2 regions of the Sphingomonas sp. AC411 genome follow, and region 2 is predicted to be linked to the other one. Evidence: riboswitches for the same ligand, from Rfam matches in the RefSeq annotation. Region 2 holds a riboswitch; the other holds the start of a gene.
What was found. A riboswitch is a leader RNA that binds a small molecule or an ion and turns the genes downstream of it on or off. The one in region 2 is predicted to bind cobalamin.
Positions count from the first base shown of each region.

Region 1 (3,403 bases), 2.3 Mb from region 2:
GTTATCGACGCGGCCGTACAGCGCGATCCGGTCGTTGATCGGCATTTCGGCGCGGATGCCCGCCAGCGCATAGCCGTCGAGCCGCACGGTGTTGCCGGCGTCGTCGAAGCTGTCGCCGACCATCGTCACGGTGCCACCGACCGACAGCCCGAACACGAACCGGTAGTCGGCGTTGACGCTGGCGGTCTGCTTCGGGCGACGCGCGAGGTCGTTGCCGAAATTGGCGCCGATCGCGCGGTTCTCGGTGTGGATATAGCTGTAGTTGGCGGTCAGCGTCAGCGCATCGACCGGACGCAGCGCGAGCGTAAACTCGACGCCGTCCGCTTCGGCACGCGCGACATTGTCGTACACGCCGAACGGGCGATCGACGCAGATCGAACCGGCCGTCGCCTGCTCCGTCGGGCTGCAATTGCGGAAGTCGATCTGGTTGCGCGTGCGGCGGTTGAAATACGTCACTCCCGCGCGGACCCGGTCGCCGAGAAACGCCTGCTCGATGCCGATATCGAAGTTCCGTGCGGTCTCGGGATCGAGGTCGCGGTTCCCGTAGGCGGAAAAGAGCTGGTACAAGGTCGGCGCCTTGAAGCCTTCGCCATAGCTGGCGCGGATGGTGGTACCGGTGCGCAACGCCAGCGCCGCATTTGCGCCGAACGTCGTGTGGCTGCCGAAATCCTCATGGTCGTCGTTGCGCACGCCGCCGGTGATCGTGAGGATGTCGAGCGGCTTGACGATCAGCTGGCCATAGACGCTGGTGATGCCGGTATCCGCGAAGGTGAAGCCGTCGTTGAAGCGGCTGTTCTCGCGCTCGACGCCCGCGACGACGCGGACCTCGTCGAGCGGACGGAAATCGCCCTGATATTCATAGCGTTCGCTGCGACCGCGGCCGATGAACGACACGTCGCCGCCGGGCTGCGAGAAATTGTCGCGGTTGATGTCGGCGATCGTGAACGCGACGCGGTTGTTGAACCGGCCGTCGGCGAAGTTCGCGTGCAGGCCGGCATAGCCGTAGAGTTCCTGCGTGGTCCCATAGGCAAGGCTGTCCGCGACCACGAAGGTTTCCGGATTGAAACCATCGTCGATCTCGACCTTGCTGTCCGCGAAATAGCCGCGCAGATCGAGACCGATCCCGGGCGCGAACTCGACACCCAGCCGTCCGGTGGCGCCATATTGGCGATAGCCGTCGCGCTCGGTACCGCTGGCCGCGGACGAAATGCCGTCGGTCTTCAGATAGCCGCCGGTCAGCGAGCCCGACACCGGTCCGGACTTGCCCGACACGCCCGCGCTCGCGAACATGCTGTCGGCATAGCCATATTCGGCGTTGGCGCGCGCCTGCATGCCTTCGGTCGGTGCGGCGGTGATGATGTTGACGACGCCACCGATCGCCTGGCTGCCCCATGGCACCGAGTTCGGCCCGCGCAACACTTCGATCCTCTCGACCGAACTCGATAGGAGGTTACCGAAATCGAAACCGCCGCCAGTCGAGGCGGGATCGTTGACGCGTACTCGTCGATCACGACCAGGGTCTGGTCGGATTCGGCACCGCGGATCCGCACGCCGGTCAGCGCGCCGAGCGTGCCGTTGCGCGTGACGGTGACGCCGGGCGTGGTTGCGAGCAGATCGGATACAACGACGGTCTGGCGGCGTTCGATCTCGGCGCGGTCGATCACGGTCACCGCCTGCCCGATCTCGCTCGCTGGCTGTGCGACGCGGCTCGCGGTGACGACGACTTCGGGGGCGTCGGTATCGGGGATGTCCTGCGCGTAGGCCGGCACTGCGATCACCGCGGCGCTCAGGAGCAGGAAGAATTTCGTCATGGGCACGTCCTGGCAGAACCGCCCACGACCATTCGGGGACGGCAGACGTCCTCGCTCGAGGAAACCCGGCTGCACCGGAGCACTCGTCCGCGCCGGACACCCGCCCGCGCAGTGGATCGACCGTGAGAGGCAGGTCTCCTGGCTTCCGGGTCACCGCCTCCACCCCGCCTTCCCGGGCCGGAACCCAGTGGCATAATCGGGGTGGCCGCTATCCGGTCACAGTTGCGGGTACAGCGCCGGTCTTGCGGATTTGGATCCTGACGACCCGGCCCGCGCACCGACTTCCCTTTGATCCCGTCGCCGGGAACCCTTCACAAGGGTGGCATTAGTCGCGCGCCATGCACGGGTCAACGCGGGCCTACTGATCCTCTCCCTGGCGGGGGAGGATCGTTCGGACTCACCGCCCGCCGTAGCGCAGCCCGACCCAGATCGTCCGCGGTGTCGCGCGCTCGACGATGTTGGCGCCGCTGATCCCCGCCTCGACGCGCTCGTCGAACAGGTTCTCCCCCGCACCTCCGCGACCAACGAGCGCATGATCGGCAGCGCCGCGTAGGCATCGAGCATCGTCGCGGCCCCAAGCACCCGCGTATTCTGGTCGTCGTCGAACTGCCGCCCGATATGCCGCACGGTCAGCGACAGCGCCGCCGCGTCCTGCCGCCAGTCGACCGTTCCCGACACCTGGTCGCGCGGGGTCTGCGCCGGCCGCAAGCCGTCCAAAGCGGCGGTGATCCCCGAACCCTCGACCTTCGAGTTCGTGTGCGACCACGATGCTTGCACGCCCAGCGGACCCGGCCGATACGACGCATCCAGTTCGAAGCCATGCGCGCGGATCGCATCGAGATTCTGGCGGACGCGGTAGGTGGCGACCCCCGGCAGCACCTGCGGCGGGTTGGTCGTCGTGACGTTGGCTATCGCGTTCTTCAGCCGGTTGTAGAAATAGGTCGCGGCGATGCTCACGCCCGGCGCAGGCGTCAGCGTGACGCCACCTTCGACCCCGGTCAGCCGCTCCGGCGACAACAACGCATTCGCCGCGGTCGCGTCGTTGCCAACCCGGAACGGGCGGTACAGTTCGTTGAGCGTCGGCAGGCGCCACCCGCGATACCCGGCGACACGCAGCGTGATCGTCTCGATCGGCTGGTATGCCACGCCCGCCCGCCCGGTCGTCTCGCTGCCGTCGCGGTCTGCATAGCGCAGGTCGGTCAGCGCCGCGCCGGTCGCCAGCGGGCGCTCGGACAGATAGCCGCCGTCGATCGACCACCAGTCGACCCGTCCTCCAAGACTGAACGTGAAGTCGCCCGCGACCAGGCTCCCATCGGCGAACACGCCGGTCGTCGTCGTACTCCCGCCAGCCTCGCGCCGTCGCGTGGGCGCTGCGTTGACGAACGTATAGAGTTCCTGCGTCTTGCCGCTCACGTCGCGGATATCCGCCCCCAACCTGAGCGTGATGCTCTCGCCTAGCGGCGGCGCGATCTCGATCCGCCCGCCAAGCCCGGTGGCTGGCGTATTATACTGGTTCAGCGACTGGATCGCGGTCGTCCGCGCGGCATTGATGCTGTTGAAGCTGCTCGCGAACGCGCGCGTCTGCAGATACG
Region 1 is NZ_CEEDAQ010000001.1:3,571,954-3,575,356, reverse strand. Features, by position in the region: gene AC0IX7_RS18355 (TonB-dependent receptor plug domain-containing protein) at 1-1,416, opposite strand, end outside; partial or broken gene AC0IX7_RS18350 (TonB-dependent receptor) at 1,426-1,811, opposite strand; cobalamin riboswitch at 1,923-2,138, opposite strand; partial or broken gene AC0IX7_RS18345 (TonB-dependent receptor) at 2,412-3,403, opposite strand, start outside.
Region 1: linked by a shared signal. The riboswitch ahead of AC0IX7_RS18350 (TonB-dependent receptor) and the one ahead of AC0IX7_RS06350 (HoxN/HupN/NixA family nickel/cobalt transporter) in region 2 are both predicted to bind cobalamin.

Region 2 (3,403 bases):
GTCGTCCGCGACGGTGCAGCAGATGCAGCCATTGGCCAGCTCGACGACGTTTTCGGCCGGGCAATCGGGGATCGCGCAGCCCTTGAGAATGTCGCCGTCGATGCCGAGCGTGCCGAATTCGTTGACCACGACCGCGAGGCGACGGCCGTTCGCGTTGCGGATCAGGTGGCTGATGAGCGTCGTCTTGCCGGCACCGAGAAAGCCGGTGACGATAGTGACGGGGACCTTGGCCAGATTGGGGGAAAGATCGGGCATTGGTATTCTCCTGCAAGCATACGCGCGCACGACCGGACGGCCGCACGCGTTCGTCGCTCAGACGGAGGTACCGTGCCGCGACCATCCCCTGGATCGTAGCAAGAGCGACCATTGCGCTGGCAGGTCTCCTGGCTCGCGGGTCGAGGCTCGACGTACGCCTTCCCAGGTTTCCCCAGTGGCTGCCCTCCGAAACGAAGGGCATGTGCGTCTCGCTCACCGCTTACAGTTGCAGGGACAGCCGCGGCATTGGGAGGACATCCTCCCGCACCGCATTCCCATTCAAGCCCTTCCGGGCACCGGCGCGATCTGTGAGGTTCGGTGAAACCGAGCCTCGCGGATGGGGTTAGAGGAATTCCGGGGGCGTGCCAATTCGCATATCGCTTTTCCGACATCCTCCCCCGCCAGGGGAGGTGGCACCGCAGGTGACGGAGGGGAGGACACGGAACCTACGGGGTCGCCGTCCTCCCCCTCCGTCTGGCGAGTGCCAGCCACCTCCCCTGGCGGGGGAGGATCGAGAGGACGGAGCGAGCTACCCGTGCACGACTTCGATTTCGTCGAAGCGTTTCCAGCGGTAGATGGCGAAGCTCAGGACCCAGCACAGCACGAACAGGCCGATGATCGCGAAGCCGAGGCCGTTGAAGTTCTCGCCGAGTGCGGCTGCCAGATCCCAGATGCCACCGGTCAGGCCGAGCTTTGCCCCGAGCAGCGCGAGCGTCTCGATGCCGCCGATCGCGATCGCGACGATGGCGGAGATCAGCGTGATGGTGATGTTGTAATAGAGTTTGCGGATCGGCTTCACGAACGCCCATTCGTACGCGCCGAGCATGACGACGCCGTCCGCGGTATCGATTAGTGCCATGCCGGTCGCGAACAGCACCGGGAGGACGAGCACCGTGCCGATCGAGAGACCGTCGGCGGCCTGGCTCGCGGAAAGGCCGAGGATCGCGACTTCGGTGGCAGTATCGAAGCCGAGGCCGAACAGGAAGCCGAGTGGGGCCATGTGCCAGCTTCGGGTCACCAGCCGGAACATCGGGCGGAACAGCCGCGCGAGCAGGCCGCGACTGCCGAGCAGCAGGTCGAGATCCTCCTCGACATAGGTGCCGCCGCCGCGGACGTGGCCGAAGGTGCGCCAGACCGAGCGCAGGATGATGAGGTTCATCGCGGCGATCGTGAAAAGGAACAGCGCAGAGATCATCGTCGCGACCACGCCGCCGACCTGCTTGAACGCCTCGAACTGCGACAGCGCGCTGGCGGTGAGCGCGATCGCGACGGCGGCGATCAGCACGATCCCGGAGTGGCCGATCGCGAACCAGAAGCCGACGGCGATCGGGCGCTGGCCGTCCTGCATCAGCTTGCGGGTCACGTTGTCGATCGCGGCGATGTGGTCCGCGTCCACTGCGTGGCGCAGGCCCAATCCCCAGGCTAGCAACGCCGTGCCGAGCATGAGGGTTGCGCGTGGAACAGCGAGAATGCCCAGCCCCAGGCGGCGATATTGGCCGCGATCAGGCCTGCGAACAGCCAGCCGATGCGCTTGCGAGTCGAAACCCGCGCCGGTCTTTCGAATGTTGAAGTCGTCATGCACAAACCCCGCAGCGTCCGACGAGGACCGGGGCCTGCCGCGAACGGCCGGGACATACGACGACCGGACGCCATGAGCGGCCGACGCACGACGCCGATGCGGCCCCCGCCACATGGTCGTCGCTCAGCCAGTGTCACGCAGGCGGCGTTCACCGTGCCTCGGCCACCCCTGGACCGGGACAAGAGCGACCAGACGCCGGCAGGTCTCCTGGCTCGCGGGTCGTTGCTCGATGCACGCCTTCCCAGGCTTTGCGGCCCAGTGGCTGCCCTCGCGGAGAGGGCTCGTGCGTCTCGCTCGCCGCTTACAGTTGCAGGGACAGCCGCGGCATAGGACGGCGAACCGTCCGCACCGCATTCCCAATCAAGCCCTTCCGGGCACCGACGCGATCACGGGAAACGGCTGGAAGCCGCATCCCGCGCGATCGGTACCCTGCTTTCAGTCGCGTGCCAACGGGCGTGCCAACGGGCGTGCTATTTCGCGACGCCGAGCTGTTGCAGCATGAACGCCTGCCACTCCGAATTCTGGCGATAACGCTCGAACCGGCCGGACTTGCCGCCATGCCCCGCCTCCATGTTCACCCGGAACAGCAGCGAAGTGGTGTCGGTCTTCAGTTCGCGGAGCTTGGCGACCCATTTGGTCGGCTCGTAATATTGCACCTGGCTGTCCCATAGTCCGGTGCCGACATACAGCGCCGGATACGCCTTCGCCTTGACGTTGTCGTACGGCGAATAGCTCAGCATATAGTCGTACGACGCCTTCTGCGCGGGGTTGCCCCACTCGTCGTACTCGAACGTGGTCAGCGGGATCGACGCGTCGAGCATCGTCGTGACGACATCGACGAACGGCACCTGCGCGATGATCAGCTTGTAATCCTGCGGCGCCATGTTCGCGACGCCGCCCATCAGCAGCCCGCCTGCGCTGCCGCCCATCGCCGCGACGCGATCCTTCGCGGCGTATTTCTGCGCGACGAGATAGCGGGTGACGTCGATGAAGTCGGTGAAGCTGTTCTTCTTGTTGAGCAGGTGCCCATCGTCATACCAGCCGCGGCCCATCTCCTGCCCGCCACGGATATGCGCGATCGCGTAGACCACGCCGCGATCGAGCAGGCCGATCCGGCCCGGATCGACGGCCGGGTCGCTCGAGATGCCGTAGCTGCCATAGGCGTATTGGAAGAGCGGCGCGGTGCCGTCGCGCTTGGTGCCCTTGGCGTAGACCAGCGAGACAGGGATCCGCGTGCCGTCTCGCGCGGGCGCCCAGACGCGTTCGGTGACGTATTTTGCGGGGTCGTATCCCGGCACCGGGGCGACCTTGAGGACGCGGCGCTCGCCGGTTTTCGCGTTGACCTCATACGTGGTGGTAGGCGTCACGAGCGATCCGTAGGTGTAGCGGACCCACGGCGTCGACGTTTCCTCGTTGACGTCGAGCGACATGCGATAGGCGGGTTCGTCGGCAGTCACCGCGGTCGACTTGCCGGCATCGTTCAGCACGCGGATCATGCGGTTGCCGCCCTCGCGCTGGTCGATCGCGACGAACCCGTCGAACGGTTTGAACCCCTCGATGAAGACGGTG
Region 2 is NZ_CEEDAQ010000001.1:1,235,017-1,238,419, forward strand. Features, by position in the region: gene cobW (cobalamin biosynthesis protein CobW) at 1-255, opposite strand, end outside; cobalamin riboswitch at 357-571, opposite strand; partial or broken gene AC0IX7_RS06350 (HoxN/HupN/NixA family nickel/cobalt transporter) at 785-1,833, opposite strand; cobalamin riboswitch at 2,015-2,231, opposite strand; gene AC0IX7_RS06355 (S9 family peptidase) at 2,305-3,403, opposite strand, start outside.